Regions from separate parts of the Enterobacter sp. SCRI0065 genome, predicted to be linked through region 1. Evidence: predicted binding sites of a transcription regulator. Region 1 holds the regulator's gene; each other region holds the start of a gene.
What was found. The regulator sigma-54, encoded in region 1, starts transcription at its own class of promoters, with help from an activator protein. The targets are predictions, from matches to a motif close to GTTGGCACANNTTTCGCTNT.
Positions count from the first base shown of each region.

Region 2: a site for sigma-54 is predicted at 4,059-4,078, ahead of glnK (P-II family nitrogen regulator). Genes of this name have one in related genera too.
Region 3: a site for sigma-54 is predicted at 2,906-2,925, ahead of AC6EMZ_RS01975 (amino acid ABC transporter substrate-binding protein). Genes of this name have one in related genera too.
Region 4: a site for sigma-54 is predicted at 3,331-3,350, ahead of hycA (formate hydrogenlyase regulator HycA). Genes of this name have one in related genera too.

Region 1 is NZ_JCBAJB010000003.1:426,590-434,023, reverse strand. Features, by position in the region: gene arcB (aerobic respiration two-component sensor histidine kinase ArcB) at 1-1,009, shown strand, start outside; gene elbB (isoprenoid biosynthesis glyoxalase ElbB) at 1,242-1,895, shown strand; gene mtgA (monofunctional biosynthetic peptidoglycan transglycosylase) at 1,892-2,617, shown strand; gene npr (PTS phosphocarrier protein NPr) at 2,627-2,899, opposite strand; gene rapZ (RNase adapter RapZ) at 2,896-3,750, opposite strand; gene ptsN (PTS IIA-like nitrogen regulatory protein PtsN) at 3,796-4,287, opposite strand; gene hpf (ribosome hibernation promoting factor) at 4,370-4,657, opposite strand; gene rpoN (RNA polymerase factor sigma-54) at 4,680-6,113, opposite strand; gene lptB (LPS export ABC transporter ATP-binding protein) at 6,161-6,886, opposite strand; gene lptA (lipopolysaccharide ABC transporter substrate-binding protein LptA) at 6,893-7,434, opposite strand, start outside; gene lptC (LPS export ABC transporter periplasmic protein LptC) at 7,416-7,434, opposite strand, start outside.
Region 2 is NZ_JCBAJB010000001.1:134,656-142,089, reverse strand. Features, by position in the region: gene AC6EMZ_RS00660 (DUF1493 family protein) at 1-167, shown strand, start outside; gene AC6EMZ_RS00655 (MGMT family protein) at 314-625, shown strand; gene AC6EMZ_RS00650 (YbaY family lipoprotein) at 661-1,230, opposite strand; gene tesB (acyl-CoA thioesterase II) at 1,437-2,297, shown strand; gene amtB (ammonium transporter AmtB) at 2,346-3,632, opposite strand; gene glnK (P-II family nitrogen regulator) at 3,668-4,006, opposite strand; gene AC6EMZ_RS00630 (SmdB family multidrug efflux ABC transporter permease/ATP-binding protein) at 4,229-6,010, opposite strand; gene AC6EMZ_RS00625 (SmdA family multidrug ABC transporter permease/ATP-binding protein) at 6,003-7,434, opposite strand, start outside.
Region 3 is NZ_JCBAJB010000001.1:408,745-416,178, reverse strand. Features, by position in the region: gene ybeY (rRNA maturation RNase YbeY) at 1-270, shown strand, start outside; gene corC (CNNM family magnesium/cobalt transport protein CorC) at 375-1,253, shown strand; gene lnt (apolipoprotein N-acyltransferase) at 1,259-2,797, shown strand; gene AC6EMZ_RS01975 (amino acid ABC transporter substrate-binding protein) at 3,198-4,103, shown strand; gene AC6EMZ_RS01970 (amino acid ABC transporter permease) at 4,260-5,000, shown strand; partial or broken gene gltK (glutamate/aspartate ABC transporter permease GltK) at 5,000-5,677, shown strand; gene AC6EMZ_RS01960 (amino acid ABC transporter ATP-binding protein) at 5,674-6,399, shown strand; gene rihA (pyrimidine-specific ribonucleoside hydrolase RihA) at 6,520-7,434, shown strand, end outside.
Region 4 is NZ_JCBAJB010000007.1:113,431-120,864, forward strand. Features, by position in the region: gene AC6EMZ_RS17720 (respiratory chain complex I subunit 1 family protein) at 1-336, opposite strand, end outside; gene hycC (formate hydrogenlyase subunit 3) at 338-2,164, opposite strand; gene AC6EMZ_RS17730 (4Fe-4S dicluster domain-containing protein) at 2,161-2,769, opposite strand; gene hycA (formate hydrogenlyase regulator HycA) at 2,842-3,297, opposite strand; gene hypA (hydrogenase maturation nickel metallochaperone HypA) at 3,508-3,858, shown strand; gene hypB (hydrogenase nickel incorporation protein HypB) at 3,862-4,725, shown strand; gene AC6EMZ_RS17750 (HypC/HybG/HupF family hydrogenase formation chaperone) at 4,716-4,988, shown strand; gene hypD (hydrogenase formation protein HypD) at 4,992-6,113, shown strand; gene hypE (hydrogenase expression/formation protein HypE) at 6,110-7,120, shown strand; gene flhA (formate hydrogenlyase transcriptional activator FlhA) at 7,178-7,434, shown strand, end outside.

The DNA.
Region 1 (7,434 bases):
TCCGCAGGAAGAGCAGGATAAGATCTTCGCCATGTATTATCAGGTGAAAGATAGCAATGGCGGCAAACCGGCTACCGGCACGGGGATTGGTCTGGCCGTCTCACGTCGTCTGGCGAAAAGTATGGGCGGCGACATTACTGTCACTAGCCAGCAGGGAAAAGGCTCATTGTTTACCCTGACGGTACATGCGCCAGCGGTGGCGGAAGAGGTGGAAGATACCTTTGAAAATGACGAACTGCCGCTACCGGCGCTGCACGTTCTGTTGGTAGAGGATATCGAGCTTAACGTGATTGTCGCGCGTTCAGTGCTTGAGAAACTGGGTAACAGCGTTGACGTGGCGATGACCGGCACCGCGGCGCTGGAGATGTTTACGCCGGGTGAATATGACCTCGTGCTGCTGGATATCCAGCTACCGGATATGACCGGCCTGGATATCTCCCGCGAACTGACGACCCGCTATGCGCCAGATGAATTGCCGCCGCTGGTGGCATTGACCGCAAACGTACTTAAGGACAAAAAAGAGTACCTCGATGCCGGAATGGACGACGTGCTCAGCAAACCGCTGGCGGTACCTGCGTTAACCGCCATGATTAAGAAGTTCTGGGATACCTGTGATGAAGAGGAGAGCACCATGACATCTGTAGAGAGCGCTAAAGCGCAAGCGATACTGGATATCGCTATGCTTGAGCAGTATATCGATTTGGTCGGCCCGAAACTGATTACCGATGGCGTGGCGGTGTTTGAGAAGATGATGCCGGGTTATTTAAGCGTGCTGGAATCGAATCTGACTGCGCGCGATCAGAAAGGTATTGTGGAAGAAGGGCACAAAATCAAAGGGGCAGCGGGCTCGATTGGATTGCGTCATCTGCAACAGCTAGGTCAGCAGATTCAGTCCCCGGATTTACCGGCATGGTCGGATAATGTGGGTGAATGGGTTGAAGAGATGAAGCAAGAGTGGCAAAACGACGTAGACGTGCTCAAAGCCTGGGTGGAAAGCACAAAAAAATGACCCCGGATAAACCGGGGTGCGCGAAATACTGCGCCAACACCAGGGAAATCGTAGCTGTGCCTGATCTTTCGTGTTGTTTTCGCATGGCACAGCCTGAAAAATTTGGGCCGCACGCAGATAAGATAGCAAATCTTAAATGATTTGTTACAGGAATCAGTGAAATGTGTGAAGCATACCAGTTTAATCAGAATTATTAATATGCTTCAGTCAGTTGCAAAGAAGGAACGGCATGATGAAAAAAGTGGGTGTAGTGCTTAGCGGGTGCGGTGTTTACGACGGTGCGGAGATTCATGAGTCCGTTTTGACGCTGCTTGCGTTGGCGCGACAGGGTGTCGAAACCATTTGTTTTGCACCGGATAAAAATCAGTCGGATGTGATTAATCACCTGTCCGGTGAGCCAATGGCCGAAACTCGTAACGTCTTGATTGAGTCTGCTCGTATTGCCCGGGGAGACATTCATCCACTGGCACAGGCAAATGCGGCTGAACTGGACGCGCTGATCGTGCCGGGTGGGTTTGGTGCGGCGAAGAATCTGAGCAGTTTTGCCAGTCTCGGCAACGACTGCCAGGTCGACAGTGCGTTAAAAAATCTGGTGCTGGATATGCATGCTGCAGGTAAGCCGCTGGGCTTTATGTGCATCGCGCCCGCAATGCTGCCAAAGATTTTTGATTTTCCACTGCGCCTGACGATTGGCACCGATATCGATACGGCTGAAGTGATTGAAGATATGGGCGGCGAACATGTCCCTTGTCCGGTTGACGATATCGTTGTTGATGAGGACAAAAAAATCGTCACCACGCCTGCCTATATGCTGGCGCAAAATATTGCCGAGGCGGCCACCGGTATTGATAAGCTGGTCGATCGCGTGCTGGTGCTGACGCAGTGAGTAAAAAACGTTCTCCCCTCGGTTGGGCGAAACGTATTGCGCTTCGCGCGATACTCGCACTCGCCGTTTTTTGGGGTGGGGGAATCGTCCTGTTTAGCATTTTGCCCGTGCCGTTTTCGGCAGTGATGGTCGAGCGTCAACTCGGCGCCTGGCTGACGGGGAATTTCAGCTATGTGGCGCATTCTGACTGGGTGAGCATGGATGAGATTTCGCCGTGGATGGGGCTGGCGGTTATCGCCGCTGAAGATCAAAAGTTCCCGGAGCATTGGGGTTTTGACGTCTCGGCGATTGAGAAAGCGCTGGCGCACAACGAGCGAAATGAAAATCGCGTGCGTGGCGCATCAACGCTTTCACAGCAAACGGCCAAGAATCTGTTTTTGTGGGATGGGCGAAGCTGGATAAGAAAAGGGCTCGAAGCAGGGCTGACGTTGGGGATGGAAACGGTCTGGAGTAAGAAACGCATCCTGACGGTTTATCTGAATATTGCCGAGTTTGGTGATGGGGTATTTGGCGTTGAAGCCGCAGCCCAACGTTATTTTCACAAGCCCGCTAGCCGTTTGACGATATCAGAAGCGGCGCTGTTAGCGGCGGTATTACCCAATCCTATCCGATTCAAAGCGAATGCCCCGTCGGGATACGTCCACAGCCGCCAGGCATGGATTATGCGTCAGATGCGGCAGTTGGGTGGCGAAGGATTTATGACGGGTAACAAGCTGTATTAATCGAGGGGATTAATCCTCGTCAAAACCTGAGTTAAATAGCGCGACTACGGCTGCCAGCGCTTCGATTTCCTGCGGGCCTGTCGCCTCGACCTCAATCTGTCGGCCTTTGGCAGAATCCAGCATGAGTAGCGCAATGACGCTGTTGGCTTCCGCTTCTGTGCCTTCGTCGTTGCGCAGCAGTACTTCAGCATCAAATCCCTGCATCAGCTCGAACAGCTTCATGGCTGGGCGTGCATGCATGCCCAGCTTGTTGGTGATTTCAACGGTGTGTTTTACGGTCATGTTTTACGTTTTTCCAGCGTACGATGACGAGACTGAACGTTTTTACCGCGAGAGCGGAAGTAATCGGCCAGTTGTTCGGCAATGTACACCGAACGATGTTTACCACCGGTACAACCAATCGCTACGGTCAGGTAGCTGCGGTTGTTTGTTTCCAGCATAGGTAACCATAGCTCAAGGTAGCTTCGCGTCTGGTAGATAAAATTGTGAACTTCTGTGTGCCTGTCGAGGAAGGCCGCCACGGGTTTATCCAAACCGGTCATTGGACGCAGTTTGGGGTCCCAGTGTGGGTTCGGCAGGAAACGCACATCGAAAACATAATCCGCATCGATAGGAATGCCGTGTTTGAAACCAAATGATTCAAACACCATGGTCAGCTCGCGCTCGCGTTTACCCAGCAGACGAGTACGCAGCATTTCCGCCAGCTCATGGACGGACATCTCAGAGGTATCGACAATCAGATCGGCACGGGAACGCAGGGGTTCCAGCAGCGCGCTCTCTTCATCGATAGCGCTTTCCAGTGACAGATTTTTGTTGGAAAGCGGATGCAAACGACGGGTATCGCTGTAACGACGAATTAACGTGTTGCGGTCAGCATCGAGGAACAGCAGTTGAGGAGAGAAGTTCTCCGGCAGGCTGCTCATGGCCAGTTCAAAGATCTCCGGGGATTCCGGCATATTACGCACGTCGATGCTTACCGCGGCAGAAATTTGTCGGTCTGCCAGCGTCCGCGCCAGGTCAGGTAACAACACGACCGGGAGGTTATCGACGCAGTAAAAGCCCATATCTTCGAGCGCTCGTAGGGCAACGGACTTTCCCGAACCCGAACGACCGCTGACGATCATCAGCACCATGTTCCGTTTCTCCTCAGGACATCAGATGTGAAGGCTATCTCCTGGTTATGCATCATCCTGATTGCCTTCTGTCTCCGTGATAATTTGATACAGCTCCTCATCACTTTGAGCAGCACGCAGGCGACGGCAAATCGTTTTATCCGCCAGACGTTTGGCGACCAGTGAGAGTGTATGCAAATGCGTTTTGGTCTGGTCAGCGGGCACCAGCAAAGCAAACAGCAAATCGACAGGCTGATTATCAATCGCATCAAAGGCGATAGGCGTTTCCAGCTGCACGAAGACGCCTACGGCACGCAATGTGTCTTCTTCCAGTTTGCCATGCGGAATGGCAATACCATTGCCGATGCCGGTACTGCCCATTTTTTCTCGGGTCAGAATGGCTTCGAACACCACCTGAGGCGGCAGGCTCAACTGTTTTGCGGCCAGTTCACTGATGATCTCCAGAGCACGTTTTTTACTCTGGCAGTGAACGCCACTGCGGGTACATTCCTGGTTAAGGACAGTGCTCAATTGAAGAGCTGAATCGTTGTTCATCATAATTTCACCTAAGCGCTAACCGTACAAATGGCCTGTTGTGTTTGACAACAGGCCGTCCTGCACCCGTTAACTGCTCGGACAATTAGTGTTGTTTCAGTTTGTCTTTATGTTTATTAAGCTGTCGCGCAAGCTTGTCAATCAAGCCGTCGATAGCCGCGTACATGTCTTGCCCTTCCGCACTGGCATGGATTTCGCCCCCGTTTATGTGCAGGGTTGCGTCCGAGATATGAGTCACTTTCTCCACTTTCAACACAATGTAGACCTGATTGATCCTCTCGAAATACTGCTCAAGCTTGGCGAATTTCGTATTCAGAAAATCGCGTAACGCTTCAGTGATTTCGACATTGTGTCCTGTGATGTTGAGCTGCATAGTGTCTTCCTTATCGGTTGTGTCAAACCAGTTGTTTACGCTGGTTAGACGGCGGAATGGATAAAGACTCTCGATACTTCGCAACAGTACGACGTGCCACCATGATACCCTGATCGGACAGCAGGGTGGTTAACTTACTGTCACTCAGTGGTTTCGCGGGGTTTTCCGCGGCGATTAACTTCTTCACCAGTGCGCGAATGGCCGTCGACGAGGCTTCGCCTCCGCCTTCGGTACTCACGTGGCTGGAGAAGAAATACTTAAGCTCAAAAATACCACGCGGGCTATGCAGATACTTTTGCGTTGTCACGCGCGAAATGGTCGATTCATGCATCTCGACGGCCTGTGCGATATCTGCCAGCACCATCGGTTTCATAAACTCTTCGCCTTGCTCAAAAAAGCCTTGCTGCTGTTCCACAATACAGCGACTGACGCGCAGCAGCGTATCATTTCTGCTTTCGAGGCTTTTGATCAGCCATCGCGCTTCCTGAAGATTGCTACGAATATATTGATTGTCAGAGTCGTTGCGCACGCTGGTGCACATTGAGGCGTATTGCTGGTTTATTTGCAGGCGGGGAATGCTGTCTGAATTTAGCTCTACGGTCCAGTGACCGTTATATTTTCGCACCAGAACGTCAGGAATAACATATTCCGGTTCGCCGGTCTGGATCGATTGTCCCGGACGCGGATCGAGGGATTGAATCAGATTCACCGCCTCTTTCAGCACATCCTCTTTCAATCGCGTCACGCGCATGAGCGAACGGAAATCATGATTAGCCAACAGATCCAGATGATCGCTGATGATTAAGCGTGCCTCGTCGAGCCTTGGCGTCTCTTTCACAAATTGAGAAAGCTGGATCAGAAGACAGTCGCGCAGATCTTTTGCGGCGACGCCAACCGGATCGAAGCGCTGGATGCGTTTAAGCACGGCTTCGATCTCATCCATTTCGATTTCGTCATCGCCGATACTTTCGAGTATGTCATCCAATGAGACGGTCAAATAACCGGTGTCATCAACGGCGTCGACAATTGACGTGGCAATCGCACGATCGGTCTCGGAAAATGGCGTTAGCTCGACCTGCCACATCAGGTAATCCTGAAGCGACTGGGTAGTTTCACCCTGATAAACCGGTAATTCGTCATCCTGATAGTCGGCGCGAGTACCGGAAGGCGTGCCAGCGGTATAGATTTCGTCCCAGCTGGCATCTAACGGAAGCTCGTCCGGCATCTCTTTTTGCTCAAGCGCATCGGCCGTATCGAGCGTTTCGGTGTCCTGCTTTTCCTGGGTTTCTACCTCTTCATGAAGATCGGTTTGCTCCAGCAGCGGGTTACTGTCCAGCGCTTGCTGGAGTTCCTGCTGGAGTTCTAACGTGGACAATTGCAACAGACGGATCGCCTGTTGTAACTGAGGCGTCATCGCCAACTGCTGGCTGAGCCTTAATTGCAAACCTTGCTTCATGTTCAGAGCATTTTTCTCCGGTCCTGCGTGACTTAACCTCTACCCTATCAGAGTCTGAAGTCTTCCCCAAGGTACACGCGTTTCACATGCTCATCTTCGAGAATTTCTTGTGGCGTGCCGTGGGCGATTAAATGCCCCTGGCTGACAATATAAGCACGCTCACAGACCGCTAACGTTTCACGAACGTTGTGGTCGGTAATCAGTACGCCGAGACCGCTGTCGCGCAGATGCTCGATAATCCGTTTTATATCGATGACGGAGATTGGGTCAACGCCTGCAAACGGTTCATCCAGAAGGATAAATTTCGGGTTTGCTGCCAGCGCACGGGCAATTTCCACGCGGCGACGTTCGCCCCCTGAAAGTGCCTGACCCAGGTTGTCTCGCAGGTGCTCAATATGGAACTCTTCCATCAGCTGATTAGCACGATCCTGACGTTGTTCAGCCGTCAGATCGTCTCGGATCTGCAGCACAGCCATCAGGTTATCGTATACGCTCAGCCTACGGAAAATGGAGGCTTCCTGCGGAAGATAGCCAATACCACGGCGCGCGCGCGCGTGCAGCGGCAACAGACTGATATCTTCGTCATCAATAATAATGTTGCCCGCGTCGCGCGCGACTATCCCCACCACCATGTAAAAGGTAGTGGTTTTACCTGCACCGTTAGGACCCAGCAAGCCAACAATTTCACCGGAATTAACGGTCAGACTGACATCTTCCACGACGCGACGGCCTTTGTAGGCTTTAGCGAGGTTCTTTGCAGTTAATGTTGCCATAACGAATTAGTTACTCTTCTTCTGGGCGGGAGCCTGTGCTTTGCCTTTATCCTGCAACTGCGATGGCACCAGCACGGTGGTGACACGTCTACCTTTCTCGCTGAAAGCCTGCATTTTCTGCTCTTTCACCAGATAGGTAATCTTGTCGCCCGTGATGTTGCTGTCGAGCTGTTCCAGATAGGCGTTGCCGGTCAGGATCACAAGATCCTTCGCCAGTTCATAGTGCATATGCGAGGCATGGCCTTTGACTGGCTTGCCGTTGTCTTGCATCTGGTAGAAGGTTGCCGGATTACCAAAACCATCGATAATCTCTTTGCCTTGTTCGCCGCCTGGGCGGGTAACAACCACTTTGTCGGCGTTGATTTTGATCGTGCCCTGGGTCATCACCACGTTGCCCGTGAAGGTCACAACGTTACCCTGCATATCCAGCGACTGAGTGTCTGACTCGATATGGATAGGCTGTTCAGTATCGCCAGTCACAGCAAGTGCGGGTAGACTGGCGGCCAGCAGCGCGCTGGCGATGACAAAATTAAGGCTGAGTTTGTTTA
Region 2 (7,434 bases), on a different contig from region 1:
GCTTTGATGTTAATCCTTCTGGCTTCAATTTTTACAGATATTGGCCTGAAGAGACATTTATCCTTTACTCACTTTTTACTAGCGGGAAGGATGACGATGAACCTGAACCGCTAACGCTTCGTATGCTAGCCGAGTCAGCAAAAGTGGGAAGATGGTTGTATGACTAAAAAAAGATATGGGACGATTGAACCTCTTTGATTGATAGCTTTTGATAGCAATAAAATCTTGAATTTTCGCGCTCTTGCAGGGAACAAACCAAAACTAGATCCTTGTTTAAATTGTCTTTTTTGGCCTATCACAAGGGAGAACAGCATTGGACCAACATGATTCTTTCCCGCAGCGAGTCTGGCAAATTGTGGCCTCTATTCCAGAAGGTTACGTCACGACTTACGGCGACGTTGCCCGGCTGGCGGGTTCACCGCGTGCTGCGCGGCAGGTTGGCGGCGTGCTGAAGCGTCTGCCGGAAGGCAGCACTCTGCCCTGGTATCGCGTCGTAAATCGACATGGCGAGATTTCACTGACCGGCCCGGATCTACAGCGGCAACGTCAGGCGCTGTTATCTGAAGGTGTGCAGGTGTCGGGAAAGGGGGAAATTGATATGCAGAAGTATCGCTGGGTGTATTAAAGCCCTCTCATAAATGAGAGGGCAAAGGGAACCGCTTAGTACTGGGTTGGCGCAGGCACCGCCGAAGACGGGTTCACCTGCGTTGGCGACGTTGACGGAACCGTCGTCGCTGCACCACCGCCTTGCTGCATTGGAACCGCAGTCTGCTGCACCGGTACCAGCGTCAGATCGGCTTTAGTGCCGCCCTGGTTGATCACCGGCTGTACCGTATCGGTGATGAAGACCAGCTTGTCATTCACGGTCACCGCCGCGCTCAGCAAGATTCGCGCATTTGGCTGGATGTCTGCCGGGTTAAACGGCAGCACAAAACTGAACGGCGACTGCTTACCTTCTGTGCGAACCGCTTTTTGCGACAAGACTTTCGATGGCGCGTCGGCCAGTGAAGCATCGGACAGCGTCACTGTCAGAACCGCATCAGGTGGTAAAGCCACTTTCTGACGGATCCAAACCGTACCTGAAACATTTGGCTGCTGCATAGTTGGCTGCGTAGTCGCACCCGCTGCATTTGGGTTTGGCGCTGGTGTCTGGATGTCCGCACTTTTATCCGCACAGGCAGACAGGGCAACCACTACCGCTAAACCACTTAACATGTGCACGAGTTTCATTGAGTTCTCCTTATCATCAATGCACCGACGGGATCGATACCGCCAGATAGTCGTTAACAGAAACATAACGTGACTAAGTGTGGCACATATCACTTATTTCCGCCTGGTTTTGCCTCGTTATTCAGATTATTGCACCCATCGGACCACTTCCGTTTCTGCGTTATAATCAGCTTATCTTTCGCTGTGGCGTATTATTGAGGACAACTATGAGTCAAGCACTGAACAATCTGCTGACATTACTGAATCTGGAAAAAATTGAGGAAGGACTCTTCCGCGGACAGAGCGAAGATCTCGGCTTGCGCCAGGTCTTTGGTGGTCAGGTCGTGGGACAGGCGCTTTATGCAGCCAAAGAGACCGTGCCCGCAGACCGTCTGGTGCATTCATTCCACAGCTATTTTTTACGTCCGGGCGATAGCGCAAAGCCTATCGTTTATGACGTCGAAGTGCTGCGCGATGGCAACAGTTTTAGCGCCCGTAGAGTTGCCGCTGTGCAGAATGGCAAACCGATTTTTTATATGACCGCTTCATTCCAGGCTCCTGAACCTGGCTATGAGCATCAAAAAACGATGCCGCCCGCTCCCGCCCCGGATGAACTGAAATCAGAAACCGATATCGCCCGCGCGCTGGCGCATCTCCTGCCCCCGCAGGTTAAGGAGAAATTCCTGTGCGATAAACCACTGGAGATTCGCCCGGTTGAATTTCATAACCCGATGAAGGGCCATGCCGCAGAGCCGAAACGCCAGGTATGGATGCGCGCCAACGGAACGGTGCCTGCGGATCTTCGCGTACATCAGTATCTGCTGGGCTATGCGTCGGACTTTAACTTCCTGCCGGTCGCTTTGCAGCCCCACGGCGTCGGATTCCTGGAAAAAGGAATGCAGGTGGCGACTATCGATCATTCCATGTGGTTCCACCGTCCGTTCGATATGAACAACTGGCTGCTGTATAGTGTAGAAAGTACCTCGGCATCCAGTGCACGCGGGTTTGTGCGCGGTGAGTTTTATACTCAGGACGGCGTGCTGGTCGCCTCTACGGTGCAGGAAGGGGTGATGCGAAATCGAGGCTGAGGGAACAAACACTAAAAACGGCAACTTGCGTTGCCGTTTTGCTTTTACCTAGGCGTTATACGCATTCTCGCCGTGGCTGTTGACGTCCAGACCTTCGCGTTCCTGCTCTTCCGGTACGCGCAACCCAACCGTCATATCCGCAAGTTTGTAGGCGATAAAGGCAACCACACCTGACCAGACAATGGTGATGCCGATGCTTTCCAGCTGTACCAGAAGCTGATGGACCATAGTCACACCTTCTGCATAACCCACACCGCCCAGAGACGTTGATGCAAAGATACCGGTCATGATGCAGCCGACGATGCCGCACACACCGTGTACGCCAAACACGTCGCAAGGGTCGTCAACGCGCAGAATACGTTTCAGCGCCGTCACACCCCACATACCCGCAAGACCCGCGACCAGACCCACAATCAGCGCCCCGCCGACACCCACAAATCCGCAGGCTGGAGTGATACCGACCAGACCCGCAATGGCACCAGAACACGCACCCAGCAGAGACGGTTTACCGCGTACGACCCACTCACCAAAGACCCATGACAGGATAGCGCCCGCCGTGGCGACAACGGTGTTCACGAAGGCCAGGGCTGCAATTTCGTTAGCCGCACTTGCAGAACCTGCGTTGAAGCCGAACCAGCCGAAGTACAGAATCGCAGTACCCGTAAAGACCATCGGCAGATTGTGCGGTTTAAACGCTTCTTTGCCAAAGCCCACGCGTTTGCCAACCAGATACGCTCCGACCAGACCGGCAACCGCCGCGTTAATATGGACGACAGTACCGCCTGCGAAGTCCAACGCGCCGTGCGCCGCCAGCAAGCCACCACCCCAAACCATGTGCGCAATCGGCACATAGGAGAGCGTCAGCCACACCACGACGAAGATCAACACCGCTGAGAAGCGAATACGTTCAGCCAGCGCACCAACAATCAGGCCAACGGTAATCGCCGCGAACGAGCCCTGGAAAGCAACGTGGATATACTGATAGAAGCTGCCCATTAATGCGGTCAGTTCGATATTTTTTAGCATCACCCAGTTGAAGTTGCCAAAGAAGGCGTTACCTTCGCCAAACGCCAGCGAGTAGCCGTAAACCACCCACAGCACGCAGACCAGCGCAAAAGTCACCGCAACCTGAGTGAGCATAGATAAAACGTTTTTCCCGCGGATCAAGCCGCCGTAAAACAGGGCAATGCCCGGAATCGTCATGAACAGCACCAACGCGGTGCAGATCATCATAAAGGCGTTATCGGCTTTGTCTGCCACCGCAGGAGCAGCCATCGCCAGGCCCGGCAGCAGTGCCAGAGTCCCCAGAGCTGTTTTGATTGTTGCTATCTTCATTTTCTCGATCCCTATCACTGTGTGCCAGGAGTTACTTACAGTGCGGCTTCGTCAGCTTCGCCCGTACGGATGCGAATGACGCGCTGCAATTCGGCAACGAAAATTTTGCCGTCGCCAATTTTGCCGGTGTAGGCCGCTTTGCTCACGACATCGATCACTTCATCGAGCTGATCGTCAGCAATCGCCACATCAATCTTCACCTTAGGCAGGAAGTTGACGCTATATTCTGCTCCGCGATAAAGCTCCGCATGTCCCTTCTGACGACCAAAGCCTTTCACTTCGGTGACCGTCAGCCCCTGAATACCCATTGAAGACAACGCTTCACGAACGTCTTCGAGTTTGAATGGTTTGATGACAACCGTAACCAGCTTCATAGATCCTCTCCAGTCAGAATTCGATAATGGCGGCAGCTAATACACATGAGATATTGCAAGCGCTGTGCCAGAGTTGAAAAAACGGAAGAAAGGCGGCGTAACTGGCGAAGAGAGAAGAGAAAGGGGATGACAGAAAAGAAAAACGCACCACGATAGTGCAGGGTGCGTTTCTTTTTTGCACCAACAAAAAATCCTGTTAGTGACGTGCTTAATTTTGGTGCATCAGGCGCTGAGTGATTCTTCCTCTCGAGCACTGGCCGCAAGCTCTTCGCCTGCCAGCTGCAGCTGATACATTTGCCAGTAACGTCCTTTCGCTTCCAGCAACTCGCGATGATTGCCACGCTCTACCGCTTGTCCACGATGCAAAACCAGAATGGTATCCGCATCAACAATCGTAGAAAGGCGATGTGCAATCACCACCAGCGTCGTATGCTCACGCACCACCGCCAGCGCCTGCTGGATGGCTTGCTCAGTACCCGAATCGATGCTGGCAGTCGCTTCATCAAGAATCAGGATTTGCGGGGTATCGATTAGCACGCGCGCCAGTGCCAGCAGCTGTTTTTGCCCAACGGACAGGTTATTGCCCTGCTCGCCCAGCGTAGTAAAAATGCCGTCATTCAAGCCACGCGCCAGCTCCGCCAACTGAACCTTTTCCAGCACATCCCACACCTGCTGTTCCGTAAACGGGCGGCCCAGCGTGACGTTAGCGAAGAAAGAGTCTGCCATGACGACCGGGTCCTGCTGCACCATCGCAATCCCTTTGCGCAGTACCCCGTGGCTCAGAGAGGACAACGGGCGACCATCAAGGCGAATTTCGCCCTGAGTCAGCGGGTAGTAGCCCATAAGCAGGCTGGCGAGCGTACTCTTACCGCTGCCTGTGTGCCCGACGAGCGCGACAAAGCTACGCGACGGAATATCCAGGTTGATATCCTGTAAAACCAGTCGGTCATCGCGATAAGCAAAGGAGACGTTCTCGACCGCAATAGAACCGCTTTGCAGTTCACGCTCGTCATCACCATAGGTTTGACGCGGTCTGTCCATGAGTTCAAATACGCGTTCACCCGCTACCACGGCCTGTTGCAGTATCGATTGCTGCGTCGTCAATTCGATCAACGGCTCGTTTAAGCGCCCAAGATAGCTAATAAAAGCATACAGCACGCCAACTTCAATGGTGCCGCCAGAACCAAACCCGAACAGCATCAGCAGGCCACATAGCACCAGGGCCGAAAACAGGCTTAGCAACGGACGCAGCAAGAAGCCATCGAGACGCAACGTCTGCATACGCGCCATATAGTGCGAACGGCTGGCCTCACCCATTCGTTCGCCAAAGCGCCCCTGCTGACGGAACTGCTGGATAACGCTCATGCCGTTAATGACTTCATTGAAGCCGTCATTGATATCGGCAAGGTACGCACGTAGCCGACGCACAATCGGCGTGCTGTAGCGCTGATAAATGACCATCACGATCATCACGGCAGGGAAAATGGTGATCGCCACCAGCGCCATGCGCCAGTCAAGGCTGAACATTGCTACCAGCATCGCCCCGACGAGCGCAGCACTGCGCAGCACCGTCGCCACCACCGTGACGTACAGATCGCGGATCACTTCGGTGTCGTTGGTCACGCGTGAAATCACCTGCCCGACGGGCTGAGTGTCAAACTCGCTCAACGGCTGGCGCAGCGCCGCGTCCATGACATCGGTGCGTAACTGTTGCACGACGCCGACCGCCGCCTGATTAAAGAGCAGCGATTGCGCATAATGTAATGAGGCCGCCAGCAGTTGAAGGCCAATGTATGCAACGCCTAGCCCTACCACCAGCCCTAGCGGCATATTACTTTTGGCGACCATATTATCGATGAAATAGCTAATAAGCAGCGGGCCGCTCACCTCCGCAATCGCCGCGACCCACAGCATCACCACGGCGATAGAAAGCGGTTTGCGCCATGGCGAACCGTAAGCCAGCAGGCGTTTTAGCGTGGGCCACAGCTGTCCAAACTTATGCATCCGCGGCCTCCTCGCGCTGTTCAGGTGCGTCATTCAACGCGGCTTCCAGCTGCTGATAGCGATACATATCGCGATACCATCCTGGCTGCTCAGCCAGCCGCTCGTGCTCCCCGCGCTGGGCGATATGCCCGTGCTGCATGACCAGAATTTCATTCGCCTCGGTCAATGCCGATAAGCGGTGAGCGCTAATGATCACCGTGCGGCCTTCGCCCCACTGCCGCAAATTATGCAGAATCTGGTGCTCCGTACGCCCATCGACAGCCGAAAGCGCATCGTCGAGGATCAGGATTTCCGCATTCAGCAGCAGCGCGCGAGCAATCGAAATACGCTGTTTTTGCCCCCCTGAGAGCATCACGCCACGCTCGCCGACTTCGGTTTCGTATCCCTGCGGCAGACGCAGAATATCGTCATGGACGCTGGCGAGCTTCGCCACCTGTTCAATTTCTTCCTGCGTGGCATTGGGATGGCCCAGCGCAATATTATTGGCTACCGTATCGGAGAACAAAAACGGTGTCTGGCTGACGACCGCCAGACGACTGCGCCAGTCATCCAGTTGCAGGCGGGTAAGCGGAATATCGTGAAAACGAATCTCCCCCTGCGTGACATCAAAGTGACGCTGAATCAGTGACAGCACGGTGCTTTTACCTGCCCCCGTCGGCCCACAAATCCCCAGCATCTGCCCGGGACGGAGGGCGAAATGCACGTTATCCAGAACCCGATGGTCTGTTTGCGGATAAATAAAAGTATCAATGGCGACATCCAGCGCCCCGCGCCCTTTTGGCACGGCTTCGCTGCCATCGTTAACGACCGGTGCTTCGGCAAGCATCGCGCGAATACGGCTATACGCCGCGCTACCGCGCTCAACGATGTTAAACATCCACGCAAGTGCCAGCATTGGCCAAATCATCAACCCGAGATACATGACAAAGCTGGTCAATTGACCCAGCGTCATTGAGCCGTTCACGACCATCCAGCTCCCGCCGCCAATGGCCAGCAGGTTTGCCGTACCGATCGCGATATAAATCGTCGGATCGAACCGGGCATCAATGCGCGCCACGCGCAGGTTTTTTGCGCCGGTATCGGCGGCATCGGCGGCAAAGAGAGCAGACTGACGATCTTCCAGACCAAAAGCTTTGATCATGCGGATGCTGGTCATGCTCTCCTGCGTTCTGTCGTTCAGCGACGAGAACGCCGCCTGCGCCAGCTTAAAACGCTCGTGCAATTGATCGCCGTAACGCTTGATCGCCAGCGCCATAATTGGCATCGGCAGCAGGGCAAGCAGCGTGAGCTGCCAGCTGATTTGCGTCGACATCACAATCAATACCGCGCACCCCATCACCAGCGAATCCACCAGCGTAAGCACCCCTTCCCCGGCGGCAAATACCACACGGTCCACGTCGTTGGTGGCACGCGCGATCAAATCA
Region 3 (7,434 bases), on a different contig from region 1:
GTGCTCTCCTTCCCGTTCGAAGCGCCGCCAGGTATTGAACTGCCGCTGCTGGGTGATTTGATTATTTGCCGCCAGGTCGTTGAACAGGAAGCGAAGGAGCAGGAAAAACCGCTCGACGCGCACTGGGCGCACATGGTCATTCACGGTAGCCTGCATCTGCTGGGTTACGATCATATTGAAGACGAAGAAGCAGAAGAGATGGAATCCCTCGAGACAGAGATAATGCTTGCTCTGGGCTATGAGGATCCGTACATTGCCGAGAAAGAGTAGTCCGTTCTGTCCTTGTTGACTGAACAGACAAAACAGGCCGCCGCACAAGGAACCTTCCCGCGGCGGCACGCATTTAACTGACGAGAGAACCCTTAACAAACGCTATGAGCGACGACAATTCACACAGTAGCGACACGACAACCAGTAAGAAGGGATTTTTCTCCCTCATTCTGAGCCAGCTGTTCCACGGCGAACCTAAAAACCGTGATGAACTTTTGGAGCTGATTCGTGATTCCGGGCAGAACGATCTTATCGATGAAGATACGCGCGAAATGCTCGAAGGGGTAATGGATATCGCCGACCAGCGCGTTCGCGACATCATGATCCCCCGCTCGCAGATGATCACCCTGAAACGCAACCAGACGCTGGACGAATGCCTCGATGTCATCATCGAATCCGCCCACTCTCGTTTCCCGGTTATCAGCGAAGATAAAGATCACATTGAAGGGATTCTGATGGCGAAAGATTTGCTGCCGTTTATGCGCAGCGACTCCGAAGCCTTCAGCATGGAAAAAGTGTTACGCCAGGCGGTGGTTGTACCGGAAAGCAAGCGCGTTGACCGCATGCTAAAAGAGTTCCGGTCTCAGCGTTACCATATGGCGATTGTTATCGATGAATTTGGCGGCGTATCCGGCCTTGTGACGATCGAAGATATTCTTGAACTTATCGTCGGTGAAATTGAAGACGAATATGACGAAGAAGATGATATCGAATTCCGTCAGCTAAGCCGTCATACCTGGACCGTACGCGCGTTGGCCTCTATTGAAGAATTCAATGATACCTTCGGGACCCACTTCAGCGATGAAGAGGTGGATACCATTGGTGGCCTGGTGATGCAGGCGTTTGGTCATCTTCCGGCCCGCGGTGAATCCGTTGATATTGACGGTTACCAGTTCAAGGTTGCGATGGCCGACAGTCGCCGTATTATTCAGGTTCACGTCAGAATGCCGGACGATTCCCCGGTACCAAAACTGGAAGATTAATGTAAATGGCATTTGCCTCATTACTTGAACGCCAGCGCGTCCGTTTGCTGCTGGCGCTGTTATTCGGAGCCAGCGGTACGCTGGCTTTTTCGCCTTACGACATCTGGCCTGCGGCCATTATTTCCCTGATAGGCCTGCAAGGTTTAACCCTGAATCGCAGCCCCGTTCAGGCGGCCGCGATTGGCTACTTCTGGGGGCTGGGTCTGTTTGGCTCCGGCATCAACTGGGTTTACGTCAGTATCGCGCAGTTTGGCGGGATGCCTGGCCCGGTTAACATATTCCTGGTCGTACTGCTGGCCGCGTATCTGTCGCTGTATACCGGCTTGTTCGCGGGCATTCTTTCTCGCCTGTGGCCGAAAACCACCTGGGTTCGCGTCGCGATAGCCGCGCCGGTTGTTTGGCAACTCACCGAGTTTTTGCGCGGCTGGGTATTGACCGGCTTCCCGTGGCTTCAGTTTGGTTACAGCCAGATTGATGGCCCGCTGAAGGGGCTTGCTCCGGTGATGGGCGTCGAGGCGATCAACTTCTTGCTGATGATTGTCAGTGGCTTACTCGCACTCGCGCTGGTACAGCGCAGTTGGCAGCCGCTGGTGGCCGCTCTGGTGCTGTTCGCCCTTCCCTTTCCGCTGCGCTATATCCAGTGGTATACCCTTGAGCCCGAGCGCACCACGCAGGTTTCAATGGTGCAAGGTAATATCGCTCAGTCGATGAAATGGGACGAGAACCAGCTCATCAATACGCTGAAAATTTATCTCGATGCCACGCAAAAAGAGATGGGTAAATCGCAGCTGATTATCTGGCCGGAGTCCGCCATTCCCGACCTGGAAATCAACCAGCAGCATTTCCTCAGCATGATGGACGATCTGCTGCGCGCACGAAACAGTACGCTGATCACCGGTATTGTGGATGCGCGTCTGAACAAGCAAAACCGTTACGACACTTACAACACCATTATCACGCTCGGCAAAGACAATCCGTACCGCTACGAATCAACCAATCGCTACAACAAAAACCACCTTGTGCCGTTTGGTGAGTTTGTGCCGCTAGAGTCGATTCTGCGTCCGTTAGCGCCGTTCTTTGATTTGCCGATGTCCTCATTTAGCCGCGGCCCGTATGTTCAGCCACAGCTGCATGCGCATGGTTTTGCGCTGACTCCGGCAATTTGTTACGAAATTATCCTTGGCGAACAGGTGCGCGATAACTTCCGTCCGGATACCGATTATCTGCTGACCATCTCAAACGATGCCTGGTTTGGTAAGTCGATTGGCCCGTGGCAACACTTCCAGATGGCGCGTATGCGTTCGCTGGAGCTGGCGCGTCCGCTGCTGCGCAGCACTAACAATGGCATCACCGCCGTAATTGGTCCACAGGGTGAAATTCAGGCTATGCTTCCGCAGTTCACCCGTGCGGTGCTAACGACCAAAGTCACACCGACCACAGGTCTGACGCCATATGCGCGCACTGGCAACTGGCCGCTGTGGATCCTGACCACGCTGTTTGGTTTTGGCGCATTGGTGATGAGCCTTCGTCAGCGTCGTCAATAATTCCCCCCTCACCCTAACCCTCTCCCCATCGGGGAGAGGGACAGTACACACACCATTTCAAAATCCAGCTCCGCCTTTTCCCCTATCCCTTTCAGGGTGAGGGTTATTTCTGGCACGCCTATTGCTTTATTTATTCACATAAACGTCGTTTAGCTTAACGTGCAACCTGGTCGCACCAGTATCGATCGCAGGTAGCACCGAAACGGTGCAACGAGGGATTATTGCCTCTGAATGGTGCGGCGCGCTTCGCAAAAATAAACAATATCGCAGCAAAATCTTTACATTAAGCCAAACTAAATGTTAACAAGCTTGCATAACACTGCACTCGCATAGCGCGAGATATAACAACATCACAATGGGTATCAATGCGTCACTGGCGCAGATAATAAAGGAGTTGGGTATGCAATTACGTAAACTGGCCACAGCAATGCTGGTGATGGGAATGTCCGCAGGCGTCGTTCACGCTGAAGATGCCCCGGCTGCCGGGAGCACTCTCGACAAGATTGCCAAAAACGGCGTGATCGTGGTCGGCCACCGTGAATCATCTGTCCCGTTTTCATACTACGACAACACGCAAAAAGTCGTGGGCTACTCTCAGGATTACTCCAACGCTATCGTTGAAGCGGTAAAGAAAAAGCTAAACAAACCCGATCTTGAAGTGAAGCTGATTCCAATTACCTCACAAAACCGTATTCCTCTGCTGCAAAACGGCACCTTCGATTTTGAATGTGGTTCCACGACTAACAACCTTGAGCGTCAGAAACAAGCGGCCTTCTCCAACACTATCTTCGTGGTAGGGACCCGTCTGCTGACCAAAAAAGGCGGCGAGATTAAAGACTTCGCGGATCTGAAAGGTAAAGCGGTTGTGGTGACTTCTGGTACCACATCTGAAGTTCTGCTGCATAAGCTGAACGACGAGAAGAAAATGGATATGCGCATCATCAGCGCGAAAGATCATGGTGACTCCTTCCGTACGCTGGAAAGCGGTCGTGCCGTGGCCTTTATGATGGATGATGCTCTGCTGGCCGGTGAACGTGCTAAAGCGAAGAAACCAGACAACAGGGAAATCGTCGGCACCGCACAGTCTCAGGAGGCTTACGGCTGCATGCTGCGTAAAGACGACGCCAGCTTTAAAAAGCTTATCGATGACACCATCGCAGAAAAACAGACCTCTGGCGAAGCGGAAAAATGGTTCGACAAATGGTTTAAGAACCCGATTCCACCAAAAAATCTGAACATGAACTTTGAACTGTCAGACGACATGAAAGCCCTGTTCAAAACACCAAATGACAAAGCACTTAACTAATTAGAACCATTAAGGGGCAGGACCTCCTGCCCTCTCGATTGTCGGGAAGCACGGACAGACTATACGTTGAGTGGTCGTTCCCCACTCAGCGCGAACATGAGCTTCTCACCAATCTTCGAGGGTAGCGCTGCTACCCTTTTTTTTCTGGAGTTTATTATGTCAATAGACTGGAACTGGGGCATTTTTCTGCAACAAGCCCCGTTCGGCAACACCACCTATCTTGGCTGGCTATGGAGCGGCTTTCAGGTCACCGTTGCGTTATCGATAACGGCCTGGATCATCGCATTTTTTGTCGGTTCGCTGTTCGGTATTCTGCGTACCGTCCCTAATCGCTTTCTCTCGACGCTCGGCACCCTTTATGTAGAACTGTTCCGTAACGTTCCACTGATCGTTCAGTTCTTTACCTGGTACCTGGTGGTGCCTGAACTGCTGCCAGAAAACCTTGGTATGTGGTTCAAAGCTGAGCTCGATCCGAACATTCAGTTCTTCGTCTCCTCCATGCTGTGTCTGGGGCTTTTCACCGCTGCGCGCGTCTGCGAGCAGGTACGTTCGGGCATCCAGTCTCTTCCGCGTGGGCAAAAAAATGCCGCACTGGCGATGGGTCTGACGCTGCCACAATCTTATCGCTATGTGCTGTTGCCTAACGCCTATCGCGTAATTGTTCCACCAATGACCTCAGAAATGATGAACCTGGTGAAAAACTCAGCCATCGCATCCACCATCGGTTTGGTGGATATGGCGGCTCAGGCGGGCAAGCTGCTGGATTACTCTGCCCACGCCTGGGAATCCTTCACCGCTATCACGCTGGCTTATGTCTTGATAAATACTGTCATCATGCTGGTGATGAACCTGGTTGAACGTAAAACTCGCCTGCCGGGCAATCTGGGAGGTAAATAATGTACGAATTTGACTGGAGTTCCATCGTCCCGTCTTTGCCGTATCTGCTGGACGGGCTGTTAATTACGCTAAAAATCACCGTCATTGCCATCGTCATTGGTATTGTCTGGGGTACGATTCTGGCGGTGATGCGCCTGTCGAGCTTTAAGCCGTTTGCCTGGTTCGCCACGGCCTATGTCAACGTTTTCCGCTCCATTCCATTGGTCATGGTGCTGCTGTGGTTTTATCTGATTGTTCCTGGCCTGTTGCAAAACGTACTGGGGCTTTCGCCAAAAGCCGATATCCGCCTGATTTCTGCGATGGTCGCATTCTCAATGTTTGAGGCTGCTTACTATTCATAAATCATTCGTGCCGGCATTCAGAGCATCTCTCGCGGCCAATCCAGCGCCGCACTCGCTCTGGGCATGACGCACTGGCAGTCGATGAAGCTCATTATTTTACCGCAGGCGTTTCGCGCCATGGTTCCGCTGCTGCTTACCCAGGGCATCGTGCTCTTCCAGGATACCTCGCTGGTTTACGTACTCAGCCTCGCGGACTTCTTCCGTACCGCTTCCACAATCGGTGAGCGCGACGGTACCCAGGTCGAGATGATCCTGTTCGCAGGTGCGGTTTATTTCGCAATTAGTTTAAGCGCGTCGCTGTTGGTCACCTGGCTGAAGAAAAGGACTGTGCAATGATTTCCCTGAAAAATGTTTCTAAATGGTATGGGCACTTTCAGGTGCTGACCGATTGCTCCACGGAAGTAAAAAAAGGCGAAGTGGTGGTGGTATGCGGGCCGTCAGGTTCCGGTAAGTCCACGCTTATCAAAACCGTTAATGGCCTGGAGCCAGTACAGAAAGGCGAGATAGTCGTTGACGGTACGCAGGTTAATGACAAGAAAACCAATCTCGCTAAGCTGCGCTCTCATGTGGGGATGGTGTTCCAGCATTTTGAACTGTTCCCTCATTTGTCGATTATCGAGAACCTGACGCTGGCTCAGGTAAAAGTGCTTAAGCGTGATAAAGCCGCTGCGCGTGATAAAGGGCTTAAGCTTCTGGAACGTGTTGGTCTGTCTGCTCATGCCAATAAGTTCCCGGCGCAGCTTTCGGGTGGACAGCAGCAGCGCGTTGCGATCGCCCGCGCCCTGTGCATGGATCCGGTGGCAATGCTGTTTGACGAACCGACATCCGCGCTCGATCCTGAGATGATAAACGAAGTGCTGGACGTGATGGTCGAACTGGCGCACGAAGGCATGACCATGATGGTGGTGACCCACGAAATGGGCTTCGCCCGTAAAGTGGCGAACCGGGTTATCTTCATGGATGAAGGGAAAATCGTCGAAGATTCACCGAAAGAAGACTTCTTCGCCAACCCGCAGTCCGATCGCGCGAAAGAGTTCCTCGCAAAAATCCTGCATTAATCAATAGCGTGCGCAATCTTCGGATTGCGCACTGCTTCACGCTTTACGCCTCTTCTTCTCGTCTCCTTCACATTGCGGCGTTAACCTTGTCACAAAATAACGCTAAGAATGGAGCACTCTATGGCACTGCCAATCATTCTCGACTGCGACCCGGGTCATGATGACGCGATCGCACTGGTCCTCGCCCTCGCCTCACCCGAGCTGGAAGTCAAAGCTGTCACCTCTTCTGCCGGTAACCAGACACCGGATAAAACACTACGCAATGTTCTGCGGATGCTGACGCTGCTGAATCGCACTGATATCCCGGTAGCAGGTGGTGCCATTAAGCCGCTGATGCGCGAGCTTATCATCGCCGATAATGTTCACGGTGAAAGCGGCCTTGATGGTCCGGCGCTGCCTGAACCGGGTTTTGCGCCGCAAAACTGTACGGCGGTGGAATTGATGGCCAACGTGCTGCGCGAAAGCCATGAGCCCGTCACGCTGGTAGCGACCGGCCCGCAAACGAACGTCGCACTGCTGTTAAATAGTCACCCTGAACTGCATGGCAAAATCGCCCGCATCGTGATGATGGGCGGCGCAATGGGGCTGGGTAACTGGACACCCGCCGCCGAGTTCAACATTTTTGTCGACCCGGAAGCCGCCGAAATTGTTTTCCAGTCTGGCTTACCCATCGTAATGGCGGGGCTTGACGTGACCCATCGCGCGCAAATCATGGCGGAAGACATTGAGCGTTTCCGTGGGATTGGCAACGGTATTGCCACGACCGTGGCAGAGCTGCTCGATTTCTTCATGGAATATCATAAAACCGAAAAATGGGGTTTCCACGGCGCGCCGCTACACGATCCGTGTACCATTGCCTGGCTACTAAAACCGGAACTCTTCACCACGGTTGATCGTTGGGTCGGCGTGGAAACACAGGGGAAATACACTCAGGGGATGACGGTGGTGGATTATTACTCGCTGACAGGTAATAAACCGAATACGACGCTGATGGTCGATATCGACAGGCAGGGATTTGTGGATTTACTGGCAGAG
Region 4 (7,434 bases), on a different contig from region 1:
GGCAAAGAAGAAGCGCGCGATGGCAAACAGATAGATGAGGGTTATCAGATCGCCCAGCACCGGTAGCGGAGACCCCACCGTTACCACCGGCAGCGCAGTGGCGATAGTCAACATCACGCCAACCATGACAAACGGCGTCAGACGAAAGACCCAGCCCGCCGCGTCGGGCGCAATGCTTTGACGCCCCATCAGCTTGAACAGATCGCGATATTCCTGGAGCACGCCAGGCCCGCGACGGTTATGCATCCGAGCGCGCGCCACGCGCGTAATGCCGGACAGCAGCGGCGCAACGGCGAATAACACCAGCGCCTGAAGTAATGCCAGTAACAGACTCATGTCAGGCTCCTCGTGAAATCACAATCACCACCAACACCGCCAGCTCAATGACCGCCAGACGGCGGCACAGCGCAGGTACGGCAGCACTTTGCCAACCGGGGATCCAGCTCACCGGATTCAGTTTTTCTCGCAGCTTCAGCACCGCAGAAAAGTTCTCTTTCACCGGCATCGCAAAGCCGTGAGCGGTAATGACCATCGCTTGCTCATGTTCATACCCGCACGCCCAGGCCGCCCCGCGCGAGCGGGCAGGCAGGCGATCGCGTTTGAAGAACAGCATCAGCACGAACGGCAGCAGCGGCGCGGCAATTAGCAGCAGCGCCATCATCGGTTGGGAAACGGTAGTGTGTGCGGTGACCAGCGGCAGCGGGATCGCACTGCCGAGCAGCGGAATGAGCCACGGTGCGGCAACGCCGCCGACAATGCAGCACAGCGCCAGCAGCACTACGCTTGCCGCCATCAGGAACGGCGCACAGCAGGCCTGTTCCGCCTCTTTGGTGCGCGGCGCACCGAGGAACGTGACGCCATAGACTTTCGCCATACACATCACCGCCAGCGCGCCGGTAATCGCTAAGCCTACCGCCAGCAGCGGGCCGAGCAGACGTGCGATAAATACGTCGCTCTGGCCGAGCGCAAAGAAGGACTGGTAAATGACCCATTCACCAGCGAAGCCGTTCAGCGGCGGCAGCGCGGCCATTGCCATTAACCCCACCAGCATGGCGAGCGAGATAACCGGCATCTTTTTACCGATACCGCCAAGCTTCTCGATATCGCGATGGCCGGTACGGAACCAGACGCTGCCCGCGCCGAGAAACAGCGTGCTTTTAAACAGGCTGTGGTTGATCAGATGATACAGACCGCCGATAAACCCGGCGGCGATCAGCGCAGGCTGATTCAGCGCCAGACCGGTGATACCCGCCCCCAGGCCGAGCAGAATAATGCCGATGTTTTCCAGGGTGTGGTACGCCAGCAGACGCTGAATGTTGTGCTCCATCAGTGCATACAGCCCACCGACGAACGCCGTGACCATCCCGGCGAGCAGCAGCACCACGCCCCACCACAGCGGCGGCTGCCCGCCCATCAGTGAGAGCATCAGGATACCGAACAGGCCAACCTTCATCACCACGGTTGAGAACAGCGCGGCCGCAGGTGCAGAGGCGTTAGCATGCGCCTGTGGCACCCAGCCGTGCAGAGGAATAATCCCCGCCAGCAGGCCGAAGCCAACCACGCCCAGCAGCCAGATATCCGCCCCCAACGGCAGCAGTTGCGAGCGAGCGTTAATCAGTGCCAGATCCAGCGTGCCATAGCGTTGCCACGTCAACCAGCAGGCCAGCGCCAGCAGCAACGTGCCGAGCCGACCCAGCGCGAACCACAGCTTACCGGACTGCGTGCATCCCGTGAGGAACACGCCGCAGAGCGCCATGATTTCGGCCATCACCACCAGCGCACCTAAATTGCTGGCGAGCACGGTGCAAACCGCCGTCGCCATCAGCAGGTTCACCAGCAGACCGTTCGCTTTGGCCTGCGGGTGACGATGCCAGTCGATATTGAACAGACTGATAAACAGGCCACATAGGCCAAAGGTTATCAGCCAGATGGCATTGAGCGGCGTAATCGCCATGCTGTGGTGCACAACCGGTATCACGGCATTAACCGAGATCCCACTGGTTAGCGTAGAAAAACCCGCGACCGCGGTGAGTACACTTCCCGCCGCGCCACCCAGCCCGGCTATCCAGCCGCTTAGCGGCCTGGAAAATGCGAAAATAAGTGCCAAAACAGCCGCGATCGTAAAGCACGCTATGGCGCTGTTAATCAAAGCGACAGCGTTCATTTCGCCCCCTCGTTTTGCGTCTGAAACAGCGAAAGATCGCCAAAGTCGGCATTCACGGTCAGCTCGCGTTTGCGTTTGCTGCTGCGAGCAATATCGCGGATATTCACTAAGATCAGCGCCTTGGTTGGACACGTGCGCACACAGGCCGGGCCTTGTTCATCGAAGCTGCACAAATCGCACTTCACCGCCACGGCACGGATGCCCGGCACCCAGTCCAACAGCGTGCTGACGCGCGCCGGTGCCGGTGGTGCAGGAGGCGCTTTTGGCGAATTGGCATTCGCAGGAATATGCAGTGAACGGCTGCCAGAAAACTCAATAGCACCAAACGGACAGGCGATGCCGCAAAGTTTGCAGCTCACGCACAGGCTTTCGTTTAGCTGCACCGCACCTTCAATGCGGGTGATGGCATTCACAGGACAAACGCCCGCGCAGGGGGCATCTTCACAATGGTGGCAGAGCTGCGGGGCAGACTCTTTCTCATTACGCATGACTTTCAAACGCGGCATCGACTGTAGCCCGTGCAGGCGGTGTGTTTCCGAACACGCCGCTTCACAGGTATGACAGCCAATGCAGACCGTCGAGTCAGCAATTACAAAACGGTTCACCGGGGGAGTCCTCAGGACATAGTCATTTTTGACGAAAAACGTGCCGCATCGACACTTCTCGACACGTAAACATCACACGGCGCGCGTTTCGCTCACCAACGCCTTCAAATCCACCGGCAAATCGTGCTCAACCGCCGCATAGAGGTTGTGATAAACCGGCGCGATTTTTTCCAGGTAGTGTTCCAGCACCTGCTGGCGATCGCGATTGCTGACGTGACCGTCAACCATGCCGTCAGCCATTAACTGTGCCTGGGCAATCAGCTGCCTTTCACCTTCTTTCGTCTCGACGTAGTACTCAATGGTGTGGCTGTTGAAGGTGTCCGCAAGGGTGACGTAAATCATAAAGTGCCCAAACAGTACGAAGCACAAATCCTCTTGTGCCGCGCAGCTCATGGCGTGATGCAGACGCGCTTTTGACAGGGTGATCCCCTGAACCAGTGAATTACAGTAATGCTGCCATTGCTCCTGCAGTGATTGATGGCGCTGCGCAATGTAATCCGCCTTTTCGCTTATTTCCCAAATAGTCATCTTAAATATCCAGTTAATGGAGATAGCGCCTGTTAAGCAGGTTTTGTGCCAGCTTTTATCCCATTGATATAAAAGCGATTTAGCAATACAGGCACTGTCAATGACAGCGTGTCGACGTGTCATGTCGTCAGCGCCGACACCGTCACGCCCTAAGCAAAATGAAGCTGGCATCGTTATTGCATTAATGGGGCAAATCATTGAGGAGGCGTCATGCACGAAATCACCCTCTGCCAGCGAGCGCTCGAACTTATCGAGCAACAGGCAAAGCAGCACAACGCAAAGCGCGTGACCGGCGTGTGGCTAAAAGTTGGGGCATTTTCCTGCGTCGAAACCAGCGCCCTCACCTTTTGCTTTGAGCTGGTGTGCCGCGACACGGTGGCGGAAGGCTGCCAGCTGCATATAGAAGAACAGCAGGCTGAGTGCTGGTGTGAACACTGCCAGCAGTACGTCACGCTGCTGTCATCAAAGGTGAGAAGCTGCCCGCAGTGCCAGAGCCTCGGCCTGCGCATCGTGGCGGATGACGGCTTGCAAATTCAGCGCCTCGAAATAGACCAGGAGTAAATCATGTGTAGCACCTGCGGTTGCGCCGAAGGCAACCTGTATATCGAAGGCGACGAGCATCGCCCCCACTCTGCGTTTCGCTCTGCGCCTTTTTCTCCGGCATTACGCCAGGCCGCGACCATTACCGGCGTTACGTTTGCCCCGCTCCGTTCAACCGAGGGCGACCTGCATTACGGCCATGGCGAAGCGGGCACGCATGCGCCGGGCATCAGCCAGCGCAAAATGCTGGAAGTTGAAATCAACGTGCTGGACAAAAACAACCAGCTCGCCGCCCGCAACCGCGCGCGTTTTGCCACGCGCCAGCAGCTGGTATTGAACCTGGTGTCCAGCCCCGGTTCCGGCAAAACCACCCTGCTGACCGAGACGCTAAAACGCCTGAACGGCAGCGTTTCCTGCGCGGTGATCGAAGGCGATCAGCAGACGGTCAACGATGCGGCGCGTATTCGCGAAACCGGCACGCCCGCCATTCAGGTCAATACCGGCAAGGGCTGTCATTTGGATGCGCAGATGATTGCCGACGCCGCACCACGACTGCCGCTTGCCGATAACGGCATCCTGTTTATTGAAAACGTCGGCAATCTGGTGTGTCCGGCAAGCTTCGATTTGGGCGAGCGCCATAAGGTGGCCGTGCTGTCCGTCACCGAAGGCGAAGACAAGCCGCTCAAATATCCACACATGTTCGCCGCCGCCTCGCTGATGCTGCTCAACAAAATCGACCTGCTGCCGTATTTGAATTTCGATGTGGATAAATGCCTGGCCTACGCTCGCGAAGTGAACCCGGATATTGAGATCCTGCTGGTGTCCGCCACAAAAGGTGACGGCATGGAAAGCTGGCTGAGCTGGCTGGAGAACGAACGATGTGCATAGGCGTCCCAGGGCAAATTCACTCCATCGACGGCAATCAGGCCAAAGTGGAAGTCTGTGGCGTGCTGCGCGACGTCGATTTGACGCTGGTCGGGAGCCTGGACGACACGGGTGCCTCGCGTCTCGGCCAGTGGGTATTGGTCCACGTGGGCTTTGCGATGAGCATGATTGATGAGGACGAAGCCCGCGACACGCTGGCTGCGCTACAGAACATGTTTGAGGTCGAGCCGGACGTGGGCGCGCTGCTGTACGGCGAGGAGCGATAACTGATGCGCTACGTTGATGAATATCGCGCGCCGGAACAGGTGATGCAGCTGATTGAGCATCTCAAGACGCGCGCGAAACGGCTGGATTACACCGCCGCGCGCCCGCTGCGCATTATGGAAGTCTGCGGCGGGCACACGCACGCCATCTTCAAGTTTGGCCTCGACCAACTGCTGCCGGAGAATATTGAGTTTATCCACGGTCCGGGCTGTCCGGTGTGCGTCCTCCCGATGGGCCGTATCGACAATTGTATTGAGATTGCCAGCCAGCCCGACGTCATTTTCTGCACCTTTGGCGATGCGATGCGGGTGCCAGGAAAAAACGGCTCGCTTTTACAGGCCAGAGCGCGCGGCGCGGACGTGCGTATCGTCTATTCACCGCTGGATGCGCTCAGGCTGGCGGCAGAGAATCCGGCGCGCAACGTGGTGTTCTTTGGCCTTGGGTTTGAAACCACCATGCCCGCGACGGCCATCACGCTACAGCAGGCCAAAGCCCGCAAACTCAGCAACTTTTACTTTTTCTGTCAGCACATTACGCTCATCCCCACGCTGCGCAGCCTGCTGGAAGAACCCGATAACGGCATTGATGCGTTTCTGGCACCGGGCCACGTCAGCATGGTGATCGGTACCGAGGCCTACGGCTTTATCACGGCGGAGTATCATCGTCCATTAGTGGTCGCTGGTTTCGAACCTCTTGATCTACTGCAAGGCGTAACCATGCTGGTTGAGCAGAAAATAGCAGCCCTGAGCTCGGTGGAGAATCAATACCGTCGCGTTGTGCCAGATGCGGGCAATGCGTTAGCGCAGCAGGCTATCGCCGACGTTTTTGCCGTCGAGGGTGATAGCGAATGGCGTGGTCTGGGATTGATTGCCGAATCTGGCGTGCATCTGACGCCCGCGTATCGCGAATTCGACGCCGAAGCGCATTTTCGCCCGCAGCCACAACAGGTGTGCGATGACCCACGCGCCCGCTGCGGAGAGGTACTGACCGGCAAATGCAAACCGCATCACTGTCCGTTATTCGGCAAGACCTGTAATCCGCAAACCGCGTTTGGCGCGCTGATGGTCTCTTCCGAAGGGGCCTGCGCCGCATGGTATCAGTATCGCAATCAGGAGTGTGAAGCATGAACAGGGTTGAAATGGCGCACGGCAGCGGCGGCCAGGCGATGCAAACGCTGATCGGCGAGCTGTTTATGGAAGCCTTCGCCAATCCGTGGCTGGCGCAGCAGGAAGATCAGGCGCGCATCGAGCTGGCGACACTGACCTCGCAAGGCGACAGGCTGGCCTTTTCCACCGACAGCTACGTTATCGATCCGCTGTTTTTCCCCGGCGGTGATATTGGCAAGCTGGCGGTGTGCGGCACGGCAAACGACGTCGCGGTCAGCGGCGCGGTTCCGCGTTATCTTTCCTGCGGGTTTATCCTGGAAGAGGGTTTACCCATGGAGACGCTGAGCGCCGTAGTCAACAGTATGGCGCACACCGCGCGCGAAGCGGGCATTGCCATCGTGACCGGCGACACCAAAGTGGTGCAGCGCGGCGCGGCAGACAAACTGTTTATCAACACGGCCGGAATGGGCGCGATCCCCTCGGATATCCACTGGGGCGCGCAGCAGCTGGCGGTTGGCGATGTGCTGATTGTCAGCGGCACGCTGGGCTGTCACGGGGCGACGATTCTGAATCTGCGTGAAGGTCTGGGGCTGGATGGGGAATTGATCAGCGACTGCGCGGTCCTGACGCCGCTCATCCAGACGCTGCGTCCGCTTCCGGGGGTGAAGGCCCTGCGCGACGCCACGCGCGGTGGCGTGAATGCGGTTGCCCACGAGTTTGCCGCTGCCAGCGGATGTGGCATTGAGCTACTGGAGCAGAGTCTGCCGGTCAAACCTGCGGTACGCGGCCTCTGCGAGTTACTCGGTCTCGATCCACTTAACTTTGCTAACGAAGGCAAACTGTTAATCGGCGTCGAACGTTCGGCAGCAGACGCCGTACTGGCGCAACTGCGCTCCCATCCGCTGGGCCAGAACGCGGCTATTATTGGTGAAGTGGTTGAGCGCAAAGGGGTGCGCCTGACTGGACTTTACGGCGTGAAACGCACGTTGGATCTCCCCCACGCTGAACCGTTACCCCGAATTTGCTAGAACCGCGCCAAAAGCGGTCAGCACTCTTATTTTTTTGCCAGTTTCTGTGGAAGCAATATGTCGTATACACCGATGAGCGATCTTGGACAGCAGGGTCTTTTTGATATCACGCGTACACTTTTACAGCAGCCCGATCTGGGCTCGCTTTGCGAAACGCTGACGCAACTGGTCAGGCAGTCTGCCCTTGCGGATAGCGCGGCTATCGTGCTGTGGCACGGCGTGCATCATCGCGCCAGATATGTTGCCCTGCGTGAAAACGGGAAAGCGTACGAGTACGAGGATGAAACCGTACTGGCAAATGGCCCGGTTCGCCG